One region of the Lysobacter sp. Root983 genome, then DNA from elsewhere that is predicted to be linked to it. Evidence: riboswitches for the same ligand, from Rfam matches in the RefSeq annotation. Region 1 holds a riboswitch; each other region holds the start of a gene.
What was found. Region 1 has a riboswitch for cobalamin ahead of btuB (TonB-dependent vitamin B12 receptor). Riboswitches for the same ligand answer to the same signal wherever they lie in the genome.

Region 1 (4,416 bases):
TGGGCGCACGGGGGCGGCATTCGCCGGTCGAAAAAGACGACGGCCCGGGAGTCCGGGCCGTCGTCGCATATGGGCGTTCCAACCACGCCGTTCAGATCACCACTTGTAACCGGCCTTCACGTAGACGAAGGCGCCGTTGAAACCGAACGGCGAGGCGGTGTTGTAGGGCAGGTAGTTGCGCGTGCCCAGCACCAGCTTGGACTCGTCGGGGTACTCGTCGAGCACGTTGTCGCCGCCGACGGTGAAGTCCCACTGATCGAGGTGGTAGGTGGCGGCCAGGTCCAGCGTCCACTTCGCGCTGAAGGTCTGGTCCAGCAGCGGATTGGTCGCGTGCAGCTCGGTGAACTCGCCGTAGCGGGTGGCGGTGGCGTTGAAGCTCCAGTTGCCGGTATCCCAATCGCCGGCCAGGAAGAACTTGTCCTTGGGCGCGCCCTTGGTGATGCGGCCGATCTCGGTGCGGCCGATGCGCACCGCCGCCGGGTCGATCGCGGCCAGGCGCGCCGGGTTGGGCGCGATCTTCTCGATCTCGGTCTTGGAGTAGTTGTAGCCCAGGGTGAGGCCGAACTTGCCCGAGGTCAGGTCCCAGTTCTGGGTCGCGATGATGTCCACGCCCTGGGTCTTGGTGTCGACGGCGTTGGTGAAGTAGCGGCCGCCGCCGATGCCCGGGTAGCCGTTGGCCTGCAGGTAGTTGCGCACCGCGGTGCTGGTCAGGTTTTCCGACAGCAGGATGCGGTCGTCGACCTTGATGTGGTACGCGTCGATGGTGATGTACAGGCTGTCGCTGGGCTGCAGCACCAGGCCCAGGCTGTAGTTGGTGGATTCCTCGGCCTTCAGCGATTCCGAGCCCAGCGCGATCGCGGCGGGGTTGTCGACGCGGAAGGTGCCGATCTCGTAGGGCACGCCGCTGATGAAGTTGGTCGCGATCGACTGGAAGAACTGCTGCTGCAGCGAGGGCGCGCGGAAGCCGGTGGAGGCGGTGGCGCGCAACGCGACCTTGTCGGTGAAGGCGTAACGCGCCGACAGCTTGCCGGAAGTGGTGTCGCCGAAATCGCTGTAGCTCTCGAAGCGCGCGGCGATGCCGGCGGAGAACTTGTCGGTCAGGTCGGCTTCGACGTCGGCATAGAGCGAATAGCTATGGCGGTCGAAATCGCCGGCGTCGCTGGCGCGGAAGCCGGAGAACACCTGCGCGCCCGGGATGATCTGGCCGTTGGACGCGGGCACGCCGCCGTTGGCGTAGGACAGCGGTTCGCCGGCGCGCTGCGAGAATTCCTCGCCGCGCCACTCCGCGCCCCAGGCGAAGGTCACCGGATACTGCCATCCGAAATCCACCGGGCGCGCGAAATCCAGGTTCAGCACGTGCTGGGTGACCTCGAGCGCGCCGGCGTAAAACTCGGTGGGCGAGGTCGGGCCCAGGCTGCGGTTGAGGGTGTGCTCGATGTCGAAGCTGAGTTCGTTGTGGCCGTAGTTGTAGCTGAAATCGATCTGGGTGCCGCCGGCGGTTTCCGAGCGCAGGCCGACCACCGCCGAGCGGTCCTTGCTGACGTTGTGGATCTGCGGCAGGAAGCCGTTCGGGTAGATCGAGGGGATGTTGCGCGGGTCGGCGGCGAAGCGGAAATAGCCGTTGGAGAGCACGTCGCGCTTGCTGTAGCTGCCGAAGGAATAGAAGGTCAGGTAGTCGACCGGACTGTATTCGCCGTTGTAGGACACCGCGCCGCTATCGATCTCGGGATCGCCGTAGCGCTGTTCGACCACGCCTTGGAACGGGCGCGCGCGGTTGGTCTGGTCCTGGTGGCCGCCCTGCGCGGCCAAGTGCAGCTTGCCGTTTTCGCCGAGCTTGAAGCCGGCGTCGCCGGACAGCTGGTACTGCTCGCCGTCGCCGGCGCTGTATTGCCCGTAGCGCGCGGCGATGCTGCCGCCGTGGTCGCTGCCCTTGAGCACGATGTTGACCACGCCGGCGATCGCGTCGGAGCCGTACTGCGCCGAGGCGCCGTCGCGCAGCACTTCCACGCGCTCGATCGAGGCGATCGGGATCGCGTTGAGATCGACCGGCGAGGAACCGCGACCCTGGCTGCCGTTGAGGTTGATCAGCGCGGTGGTGTGCCGGCGCTTGCCGTTGACCAGCACCAGCACCTGGTCCGGCGCCAGACCGCGCAGCTGCGCGGGGCGGACCGCGTCGGTGCCGTCGGTGATGGCCGGGCGCGGGAAGTTCAGCGATGGCAGGGCGCGCGCCAGCGCGGTCGCGAGCTCGACCGTGCCGGTGGCCTCCAGCGCCTCCGGGGTGATGATGTCGATCGGCGCGCTGGACTCGGCGACGGTGCGATCGCTGACCCGGGTGCCGGTGACGATCACCTGGTCCAGGGTGTGGGCCTCGGAGGCGGGTTCGCCCGGAGCGGCCGCGTCCTGGGCGTAGGCCGGGGCGGCGAGCGCCGTGAGCAGGGCCAACGACAACGGGGCGAGGACGAGCGGACGGCGTACGGCACGGACGGCTACGGACATGGTGCGCGGCTCCTTGCGGCGGGGGGATTGGTAGCGATGTCATTTTGGTTTAACACGCTTATAACAACCCGGTCAAACCCACTTTCGTATAGGGAAATAGCCGTACGTCATGGTTTCGGGAATTGGGTGTGCCGCCGATCTGCCTGATGACACACCCGCCGGGTCCAGCGCGGCGGCGGGCGCCCATGACGCCCGGCCGCGGCCCGGCTCATGCCGTTTGCTCATGGCGGCGGAGCTGGCCCGGGCTGCTACCATGCGCGGGCTTGAGGTGATCGCCGGCCCCGCCGGCGATTGAAACGGGAATCCGGTGCGCCAGTCCTCCGAACGGAGCGACGGCAATTCCGGAGCTGCCCCCGCAACGGTAAGTAAGACGAACGATCCGCAACTAAGCCACTGTGCGCATGCATGGGAAGGCGCGGATCGGAGGGCTGGAGGCCCTCGCTTGCAAGCCCGGAGACCGGCCTGAGGCTGACCCGACACGCGGTGGGCGCTGTCATGGGGCTGCCTTGCGTCCGCGCGTCGCCGCCTCGTCGTTCCCTCCGCGTGTCTCCGACCCATCGTTTCCGCGCGGGTAGGCGCGGATCAGGAGCCATGCTTTGAATTTCCACCCTTACGCGCTTCGCCGCACTGCGCTGGCGACGGCGCTGCTGTCCGTCGTGGTCCCGGTTTGGGCCGCCGACGCCGCCACCGACCTCGACCAGGTCGTGGTGACCGCCAGCCGCACCGCGCAGACCCAGGACGCGACCCTGGCCTCGGTCACCGTGATCGACCGCGACGACATCGAACGCCTGCAGCCGGCCAACTTGCCCGACCTGCTGCGCGGCACGCCCGGCCTGTCGATGGCCAACAACGGCGGCCCCGGCAAGTCGACCTCGCTGTTCCTGCGGGGCACCGAGTCCGACCATGTGCTGGTGCTGGTGGACGGCATCAAGATCGGCTCGGCCACCAGCGGCGGCGCCTCGCTGCAGGACATTCCGGTCGAGCAGATCGAGCGCATCGAGATCGTGCGCGGCCCGTTCTCCAGCCTGTACGGCTCCGAGGCCCTGGGCGGCGTGATCCAGATCTTCACCCGCCGCCCGCAAGGCGCGTTCGCGCCGCACGCCAGCGCTTCGATCGGCAGTTGGCAGACGCGTCGCGGCACCCTGGGCGTGGGCGGTAAGGGCGACAACGGCTGGTACTCGATCAACGCCGCCAGCGAGGACACCGACGGCATCAACGCCTGTCGCGGCAAGCCCTCGCCGGGCGGCGCCGGCTGCTTCACCAACTCGCCCGACCGCGACGGCTACCGCAACCTGTCGCTGACCGCGCAGGGCGGCTACCGCTTCAGCGACGCCTGGGACGCCGAAGCGCGTGTGTTCCGCGCCGAAGGCCGCAACGAGTACGACGGCAGCACCAACAACCAGAGCGACACCGTGCAGCAGGTCGCCGGCGGACGCCTGCGCTACGCGCCCAGCGAACAGGCCACGCTGACCCTCAACCTGGGCCGCAGCAGCGACCTCAGCGACAACTACCGCAACGGCGTCTACTCCAGCACCTTCAATACGCGCCGCAAGCTGGGCTCGCTGCAGGGCGACTTCGGCCTCGGCGGCGGTCTGCTCACCCTGGGCTACGACTGGCAGCGCGACGAGGTGGAAAGCAGCACCGTCTACGCCCACGATCGCCGCATCAACCGCGGCCTGTTCGGCCAGTACCAGCGCGAATCTGGCGCGCACGCGCTGCAGGCCAGCCTGCGCCGCGACGACGACAGCCAGTTCGGCGGCCAGACCACCGGCAGCGCGCTGTGGGGCTGGAACCTCAGCGAACAGCTGCGCCTGACCGCGAGCTACGGCACCGCGTTCAAGGCGCCGACCTTCAACGAGCTGTACTTCCCCGGCTTCGGCAACGCCGATCTCAAGCCGGAGGAGTCGCGCAGCTTCGAAC
Region 2 (4,416 bases), on a different contig from region 1:
GTCGGCGCGCAAGTCGGACAGCAGGAAGCGGTCGAACTCGCCCCAGGCGTTGCCGCACCACCAGGCCAGGCCCCACAGGTAATACATCAAGGCCGGATTGCGCTGCTCGGCGCGGCGATAGCTCCAGGCGCTGGCGAAACCGGCCAGCGCGATCAGCAAGGCACCCATGAAGCGCGCGTTGAGCACCGCGGTCAGCGGTTCGGGGCCGTCGCTGATGCCGATCAGGAAACCGCCGGCGGCGAACAGCTGCAAGGCCAGGCCGGCCAGCTGCGGCAAGATGCGCTGCTGACGCAGGCCCAGCCACACCAGCGCCGCGCCTTCGACCGCGAACACGCAGGCGGTGGTTTGCGCCGACAGCGCCAAGGGCACGGCCAGGGTCGCGAAACCGACCGCGAGCAAGGCATACGGCGTGGCCAGCGCAACGAAGTGCTCGCGGCGCTTGAGCCACCAGGCCAGCGCCGCATACAGCACGGCCAGGCCCAGCGCGCAGAACGCCAGCGGCATGCGCTCGCCTTCGAGCAGGCCGGCCTGCAGCGAGAACGCGACCAGCGGCGTGCCGAACACCAGGCAGCCGTCGATGAAATCGCGCCGTCCCGCGGCCTGGCGCCAGGCGTAGAGGATGGGGATCAGCAGATAGAAGACGAAGAACAGCAGCAGGAAGGGTTCGGTGCTGGCGAAGTCCGCGCTGCGATAGCGCAGTACGCCCCAGGCGGTGCCGATGCCGAAGGTGAACACGAAGCCGAGCAGGTTGAGCGCGCGCCACGGCCGCCACCAGGCGATCACGAAGATCGCCGCATTGAGCACGGCGTAGTAACTGAACAAGGCGACATGGTTGCCCTGCCCGGTCGACAGCCAGATCGGCGCCATGAAGCCGGCGAAGATGCCCAGCAGCGCCAGCGCGATCGCGTTCTGGCGCACCGCCAGCACGCCGGCGCCGGCGACCAGCACGATGCTGAGCGCGAACGCGGGCCCGGCCTCGATCAGCCCGTACAGTTTGAACGCCGCGAACACCACCAGTAGCAGCACGCCGATCGCGCCGCCCTGCAGGCTCAGCGCGAAGCTGCGCTTGCGTTCGCGCTGGCGCCAGCCGAACACCAGCCCGGCCAGCGCGGCCAGGGCGATGCCGGCCAGGCGGAACTCGATCGGGAAGCGCATCCAGCCCTGATCGGTGGCGTACTTGAGCAGCGCGGCCACGCCGGCGAACAGCACCAGCATGCCGACCTTGACCGGCACGTTGCCTTCGGTGAACCAGCGCTTGACCGCGCCGACCATGCGCTCGATAGGATCCGGCTGCGCGGGCGCGCGCACCTGGGCGCGCGCGGCGCGGGCGGGCTCGGCGCGCGGCGACTCCTCGAAGATCGGACGCGGCGCCGAGGCGGGCAACGGCGGCGGCAGCGCCGAGGCCGGTTCGGCCGCCGGCGTCGGAGCGGCTGGTTCGCCGGGAATCGTGCGCGGCGGCGGGCCCGGGGGCGTGCTCGAGACGGGGCTGGGCGGCGGCGATACGGGTGCGGGCGGCAGCGGCGCGTCGCGCATGAGCTCGCCCAGGGTCGGTTCGCGCTCGCCGGGCTGCTCTTCGGCCACAGCGACGGCCGCCGTCGGCCGCGCGGCGGCGCGCTGCGCGAGTTCGGCGATGCGCGCCTCCAACAGCCCGACCCGGGCCTTGAGCCCGGAGATCGATACCAAGGCGATGATCAACAGCACCGGCACGGCCAGCAGCACCAGCACCAACAACGCCAACAGACCCTCCATCGCGCCCCATCCCTGTCCTTGTCGCCACGCACGTTAACACCAAGCGCGGCGCCGCAACGGCGCCGAAGTTTTTGTTGCGAATCTGCGGTCGCTCACCACATATCGTGTTGACGGATCGGGGCACCCCTAATATGTTGTGCCTGTCGGTGCCGATCGCGAGATCGGCTTAAAAGGGAAGCCGGTGCGGACCCGCCCCGAAAGGGCGGCGACAAAGCCGGCGCTGCCCCGCAGCGGTATGGGAAACGAACGCGGTCATTGCACTGGGCGCCCGGCGCCTGGGAAGCGGCCGCCAGTAGGCGTAGCAGGAACGAGTCGAGAGTAACGAGCACCCATTCGTTACTCGTTGCTCCCGACTCGTTCCTGGCTACAAGTCCCGAGCCCGAAGACCTGCCGACAACCGCGCGTCGCACACCGCGCGGTACCGGCTCAGGAGTCTTCGGGGGAAGACGGCCGGTGTCGCCCCGCCACGGTTCGCCGTCGCGGTCCGCGGTCCGTCTCGGCCCGCGCGACACCCTGTCGTCATCCTCGAACACTTCGCGCCCGCGGGGGCGCAAGCCGCAACGCCGACCCTCGGCGTTGCGTCTGCGTCCGCGCACGTCGGCCCTCGTGGGAAGGCCGACGACCCGTGCGCCCACGCATCGGAGCCCCTATGACCACCACCACCGAAGCGCCCGCCGTTGCGAGCACCTCCCCCGCCCCCACCGTCGCCGAGGCATCGGCGCGCAAGCCCGACGCCGCGCCCGGCTTCGCCCTGACCCCGCCGGCGGCCAACCTCACCATGAGCGTGACCAAGCGCAGCGGTCGCCGCGAACCGGTCGACCTCAACAAGATCGTGCGCGCGGTCACCCGCTGCGGCGAGGGCCTGTACGCGGTCGATCCGATGCGCGTGGCCACCCGCACCATCTCCGGCCTGTACGACGGCGCGACCACGCGCGAGCTGGACGAACTATCGATCCGCACCGCCGCCCTGCTCACCGCCGAGGAGCCCGAGTACGGCCGCCTCGCCGCGCGCCTGCTCAGCAACGTGATCGAGAAGGAAGTCGCCGGCATCGAGATCCACGCGTTCTCGCAGTCGGTCGTGCGCGGCCACGAGTTGGGCCTGATCAACGACCGCCTGTTGACTTTCGTGCAGGCCAACGCGCGCAAGCTCAACGACGCCATCGACCGCAGCCTGGACGCGCGCTTCGACTACTTCGGCCTGCGCACCCTGTACGACCGCTACCTACTGCGCCATCCGACCGCGCGCACCGTGATCGAGACCCCGCAGCAGTTCTTCCTGCGCATCGCCTGCGCCCTCAGCGAGGATGTCGGCGACGCGCTCGCGTTGTACCGCCGCATGGCCCAGCTCGACTACATCCCGTCCTCGCCTACCCTGTTCAACGCCGGCACCACCCACGAGCAGCTGTCGAGCTGCTTCCTGCTCGATTCGCCCGACGATTCGCTGGAAGCGATCTACAAGCGCTACATGGACGTGGCCAAGCTGAGCAAGTTCAGCGGCGGCATCGGCCTGAGCTACACGCGCATCCGCTCGCGCGGCTCGCTGATCCGTTCCACCAACGGCCTCAGCAACGGCATCGTGCCCTGGCTGAAGACGCTGGACGCCTCGGTGGCCGCGGTCAACCAGGGCGGCAAGCGCAAGGGCGCCGCCTGCGTGTACCTGGAGCCCTGGCACGCCGACGTCGAGGAGTTCCTGGAACTGCGCGACAACACCGGCGACGAAGCGCGCCGCACCCACAACCTCAACCTGGCCAACTGGATTCCCGACGAATTCATGCGCCGCGTCGAGGCCGACGCCGAGTGGTCGCTGTTCGACCCGGCCAAGGTGCCGCAGCTGACCGATCTGTGGGGCGAGTCCTTCGACCGCGCCTACCACGCCGCCGAAGCGGCCGGCCTGGCGGTCAAGAAGGTCAAGGCGCGCGACATCTACGGCCGGATGATGCGCACCCTGGCGCAGACCGGCAACGGCTGGATGAACTTCAAGGACAAGTCCAACCGCGCGTCCAACCAGACCCTGCGCGACGGCAACGTCATCCACCTGTCCAACCTGTGCACCGAGATCCTCGAGGTCACCTCGCAGGACGAGACCGCGGTGTGCAACCTGGGCTCGATCAACCTGTCGCACCACGTCGAGATGTACGAAGACGGCAAGGGCGCCTTCGACTTCGACAAGCTCGCCGAAACCGTGCGCCTGGCCGTGCGCCAGCTCGACCGCGTGATCGATCTGAACTTCTACCCGATCGAGACCGCGCGCCGCGCCAATCTGAAGTGGCGCCCGGTCGGCCTGGGCAGCATGGGCCTGCAGGACGTGTTCTTCAAACTACGCCTGGCCTTCGACTCCGAGCCGGCGCGCAAGCTGGCCCAGGAGATCGCCGAGGCGATCTACTTCCACGCCCTGTCGGCCTCCAACGAGCTGGCGATGGAGCACGGCAAGCACCCGTCCTTCGACGACACCCGCGCCAGCGTCGGCGAGCTGCAGTTCGAAGCCTGGGGTGTGACCCCGTCGCAGCCGGAGCGCTGGGAAACCCTGCGCACGCGCATCGCCGAGCACGGCCTGCGCAACTCGCTGCTGATCGCGATCGCGCCCACCGCGACCATCGCTTCGATCGCCGGCTGCTACGAGTGCATCGAGCCGCAGGTGTCCAACCTGTTCAAGCGCGAGACCCTGTC
Region 3 (4,416 bases), on a different contig from region 1:
TCCATCGCCCCCTTTGAAAAAGGGGGCGGGCGCCTTGTGTGAATCGATGTCGATTTGTGGCTAGCGGCGCCGGGGGATTTGCTGTTGCTGTTGGCACCGGGCAAAAGCAAATCCCCCCTAGCCCCCCCTTTTCAAAGGGGGGACTCGTGCGAAGGGGCTGCTTTCGAGCTCGACGTCAAACCGCCGCAGTTGCCGACTCGCGCAAAGCCTGCGCCGCCTGCACCATCGCCTTCAGCGCGGTGCGCACCTCCGGCCAACCGCGGGTCTTGAGGCCGCAGTCCGGGTTGACCCACAACTGCGCGGGCGTGAGCACGTCCAGGGCTTTGTCCAGCAGTTCGCGCATCTCGTCCACGCTGGGCACGCGTGGCGAGTGGATGTCGTAGACGCCGGGGCCGATGCCGTTGGGGTAGCGGTAGCGCACGAACGCGTCCAGCAGCTCCATGCGCGAGCGCGAGGTCTCGATCGAAATCACGTCGGCGTCCAATGCGGCCACCGCCTCGATGATGTCGTTGAACTCGGCGTAGCACATGTGGGTGTGGATCTGGGTGGCGTCGTCGACGCCGCTGGCGGCCAGGCGGAAGGCTTCGCCGGCCCAGGCGAGGTAGGCCGGCCAGTCGACGCGGCGCAGCGGCAGGCCTTCGCGCAACGCGGGCTCGTCGATCTGGATCACCGCGATGCCGGCCGCCTCCAGGTCCAGCACTTCCTCGCGCAAGGCCAGGGCGATCTGGCGGCAGGTGTCGGCGCGCGGCTGGTCGTCGCGCACGAACGACCACTGCAGGATCGTGACCGGCCCGGTCAGCATGCCCTTGACCGGGCGCGGCGTCAGCGACTGCGCGTAGCGCGCCCAGTCCACCGTCATCGCGCGCGGACGGGCGACGTCGCCGTACAGCACCGGCGGTTTCACGCAGCGCGAGCCGTAGCTCTGCACCCAGCCGTGGGCGGTGAAGGCGAAGCCGGACAGTTGCTCGCCGAAGTACTCGACCATGTCGTTGCGTTCGAACTCGCCGTGCACCAGCACGTCCAGGCCCAGCGCTTCCTGCTCGCGCAGGCACAGCTCGGTCTCGCGCTCGAGGAAGGCGCGATAGCCGGCGTCGTCCAGGCGCCCGGCCTTGTGCTCGGCGCGCGCCTGGCGCACCTGCGAGGTCTGCGGGAACGAGCCGATCGTGGTGGTCGGGAAGTCGGGTAGGTTCAGGCGCTGCGCCTGCACCCGCGCGCGCTGCGCATAGGCCGAATCGCGTTGGGTCATCGCCGGCACCACCGCGGCCAGCTTGGCGCGCACTTGGGCGTCGCGCAGCAGCGGCGAGGCCAGGCGCGCGGCGCGCGCGCTCGCGGCCGCGCCCAAGGCGCCCGCCGCACGGCCGTCGTCGGCCAGGGTGTCGGCGAGCAGGCGCAGTTCCTCGAGCTTCTGCTTGGCGTAGGCCATCCACTGCTGCAACGGTGGCGGCAGCTTGCGTTCCAGGCCCAGGTCGATCGGCACGTGCAGCAGCGAGCACGACGGCGCCAGCCACTGCGCGCGCGTACCGGCGCGGCGCGCCAGACTGAGCGCCGCGTCGAGATCGGCGCGCCAGATGTTGCGGCCGTCGACCACGCCCAGACTGAGCGCGCGGTCTTCGGGCAGCTTGGGCAGCAGCGCTTCGAGCTGGCCGGGCGCGCGCACCAGATCCAGGTGCAGGGCCTGCACGGGCAGGGCGGCGGCCAGTTCGGCGTTGTCGCCCAGCCCGCCGAAGTAGCTGGCGAGCAGGCGCGCGGGCGCGTCGACGCCGGCGAGCGCGTCGTAGGCGCGGCGATAGGCCCGGCGATCGTCGTCATCGAGATCCAGCGCGAGGCAGGGCTCGTCCACTTGCACCCATTGCGCGCCGGCCCCCTTCAGTCGCGTCAGCAGTTCGGCGTAGGCCGGCAGCAGCGCGTCCAGCAACTCGCGTGGATCGCCGCCGTCGCGGCGCTTGCCGAGCTTGAGCAGCGACACCGGCCCCAGCAGCACCGGCCGTGCCTGCAGGCCCAGCGCCTGCGCTTCGGCGAGCTCGGCCAGCGGCTTGTCGCCGCGCAGCGCGAAGCGCTGATCGCACTCGAACTGCGGCACCAGGTAGTGGTAGTTGGTATCGAACCACTTGGTCATTTCCAGGGCGCGCAGGTCGTGGCGCGCGTCCTGCAGGCCACGCGCGAGCGCGAAATAACCGGCCAAGGGATCGGCATCCAAGGTATCGCGATAGGGTGCGGGCACCGCGTCGAACAGGACGGCGGTGTCCAGCACATGGTCGTAGAGCGAGAAGTCGTTGCAAGGCACGACGTCGGCGCCGGCGTCGCGCGCCAGCGTCCAGTGGCGTGCGCGCAGCGTGCGTGCGGTGTCGTGCAGATCGCCGGCCGCGGTCTCGCCTTTCCAGAACGATTCCAGGGCCTGCTTGAGCTCGCGTCGCGCGCCGATGCGCGGGAAGCCGAGGTGGGTAACGCTGATCATTGAAGTCTCCTGCGATGCGTGTGGGCATGAGCAGGGCAACGAAGGAAGGTGGGTACGCACGCGCGACCGCCCGCCGCGGATGCGGCGACGCCGGAGCACGACCTGCCTTCGACCTTCGCCCCCGCGGGCGAACCGGTCCCGTGGAGGGCGAGGGCGAACGGCCATGGCCGCACGCACGCGCCGGCCCGCGGGGCCGGAGTCGGACGGAGGGCGGACCCTCCGGTCATGGCAGGTCTTCGGGCTTGGGGCATGGCGTGGTTCGACGCCGCCTACTGTCCGTCGCTTCCCGGGCTTGCACCCAGTGCCTGACGGAGGTCGTTCCCTATACCGCTGCGGGGCAGCTCCGGAATTGGACGCGAGTCCGTACCGGATTCCCTCTAGCCGCCGCCGGCGCGAACCGGCGGCGTCTTGTCGCATCGCTTTATCTTTATGAAGCGATGGTCACCATGACGGCTGCCAAAGTACGCCTCGGGGCGGGGCGCGTCAATCGACGACTGCGGGTTCAGTCCGCGGCGGAATCCAGTGCGGGCACCGGCGTCGGCACGCCGTCGCGATCGAGCGCGATCATGGTGAAGCGCCCGCGCGTGGCCAGTTGCGATTCGCCGCTGAGCAGGTCCTCGCAATGCATCTCGACCTCGACCTGCATCGAGGTGCGGCCCACCGAGACCACGCGTGCGATCAGCTCCACCAGCGCGCCCTTGGGCACCGCGGTGTGGAAGTCGATCTGTTCCGAGCGCGCGGTCACCACCGTGCGCCGCGCGTAGCGCGAGGCGGCGACGAAGGCGGCCTTGTCCATCCAGGCCAGGGCCTGGCCGCCGAACAGGGTGCCCAGGTGGTTGGTGTGGTCGGGAAAGACGATTTCGATGATGCGGGCTTCGGTCATGGGTTTGTTTCCCGGCGGAGCGAGGAGAGCGACGTCGTAGCGAACAGTTCCCTCTCCCGCTTGCGGGAGAGGGTTAGGGTGAGGGGCGCTTTTGCTTTAGCGGCTAGGAATCAAAGCAGAGGCATTCGCGCCGTTGGCGCTCACGCCCTCACCCCAACCCCTCTCCCGCGAGCGGGAGAGGGGCTTTAAGCAGGTCGGAGAGGTTTCGGCGCGCGGGTATCTCACCCGCCTAAATCAAAACGCCTCGTCGAACGCCACTTCGCCCTGTACGCCGACCTGATACGCCGAGACCCGGCGCTCGAAGAAGTTGGTCACTTCCTGCACGTCCTGCAGGTCCATGAAGCCGAAGGGGTTGGTGGCGCCGAAATGCTTGGGCATGCCCAGCTGGGCCATGCGCTGGTCGGCGCAGTACTCCAGGTACTGGCGCATGTCCTTCAGCGACAGGCCGACCACGCCGCCGGACAGCACGTCCTGGGCGAACTGGAGTTCGCAGTTCACCGCGTCCTCGAACATCTTCACCACCTGCGCGCGCAGGTCGGCGTCGAACAGGTCGGGCTCTTCCTCGCGCGCGGTGCGGATCACCTCGAACGCGAACGCCATGTGGCAGCTTTCGTCGCGGAACACCCAGTTGGTGCCCGAGGCCAGGCCGTTGAGCAGGCCGCGCGAGCGCAGGTAATAGACGTAAGCGAAGGCGGCGAAGAAGAACAGGCCCTCGATGCAGCCGGCGAAGCAGATCAGGTTGAGCAGGAACTGGCGGCGCTGCTCGCGCGTCTCGATGCGCTTGATCTCCTGCACCGAGTCGATCCAACGGAAGCAGAACTCGGCCTTGGCGCGGATCGAGGGAATGTTCTCGACCGCGTCGAAGGCCTTGGCGCGCTCGTTCGGGTCGGGTAGGTAGGTGTCGAGCAGGGTCAGGTAGAACTGCACGTGCAGCGCTTCCTCGTACAGCTGCCGCGACAGGTACATGCGCGCCTCGGGCGCGTTGATGTGCTGGTACAGGTTCAGCACCAGGTTGTTGGCCACGATGCTGTCGCCGGTGGCGAAGAACGCGACCAGGCGTTCGACCAGATGCCGCTCG

Region 2: it holds a riboswitch for cobalamin, as region 1 does, so the genes downstream of both, ASE43_RS11700 (ribonucleoside-diphosphate reductase subunit alpha) here and btuB (TonB-dependent vitamin B12 receptor) in region 1, are expected to answer to the same signal.
Region 3: it holds a riboswitch for cobalamin, as region 1 does, so the genes downstream of both, metE (5-methyltetrahydropteroyltriglutamate--homocysteine S-methyltransferase) here and btuB (TonB-dependent vitamin B12 receptor) in region 1, are expected to answer to the same signal.

What each region holds. Positions count from the first base shown of each region.
Region 1 is NZ_LMJO01000016.1:230,565-234,980, reverse strand. Features, by position in the region: gene ASE43_RS13280 (TonB-dependent receptor) at 97-2,496, opposite strand; cobalamin riboswitch at 2,746-2,977, shown strand; gene btuB (TonB-dependent vitamin B12 receptor) at 3,129-4,416, shown strand, end outside.
Region 2 is NZ_LMJO01000012.1:972,805-977,220, reverse strand. Features, by position in the region: gene ASE43_RS11705 (DUF2339 domain-containing protein) at 1-1,749, opposite strand, end outside; cobalamin riboswitch at 1,877-2,159, shown strand; gene ASE43_RS11700 (ribonucleoside-diphosphate reductase subunit alpha) at 2,528-4,416, shown strand, end outside.
Region 3 is NZ_LMJO01000012.1:967,606-972,021, forward strand. Features, by position in the region: gene metE (5-methyltetrahydropteroyltriglutamate--homocysteine S-methyltransferase) at 176-2,455, opposite strand; cobalamin riboswitch at 2,665-2,872, opposite strand; gene ASE43_RS11690 (acyl-CoA thioesterase) at 2,958-3,338, opposite strand; gene ASE43_RS11695 (ribonucleotide-diphosphate reductase subunit beta) at 3,573-4,416, opposite strand, start outside.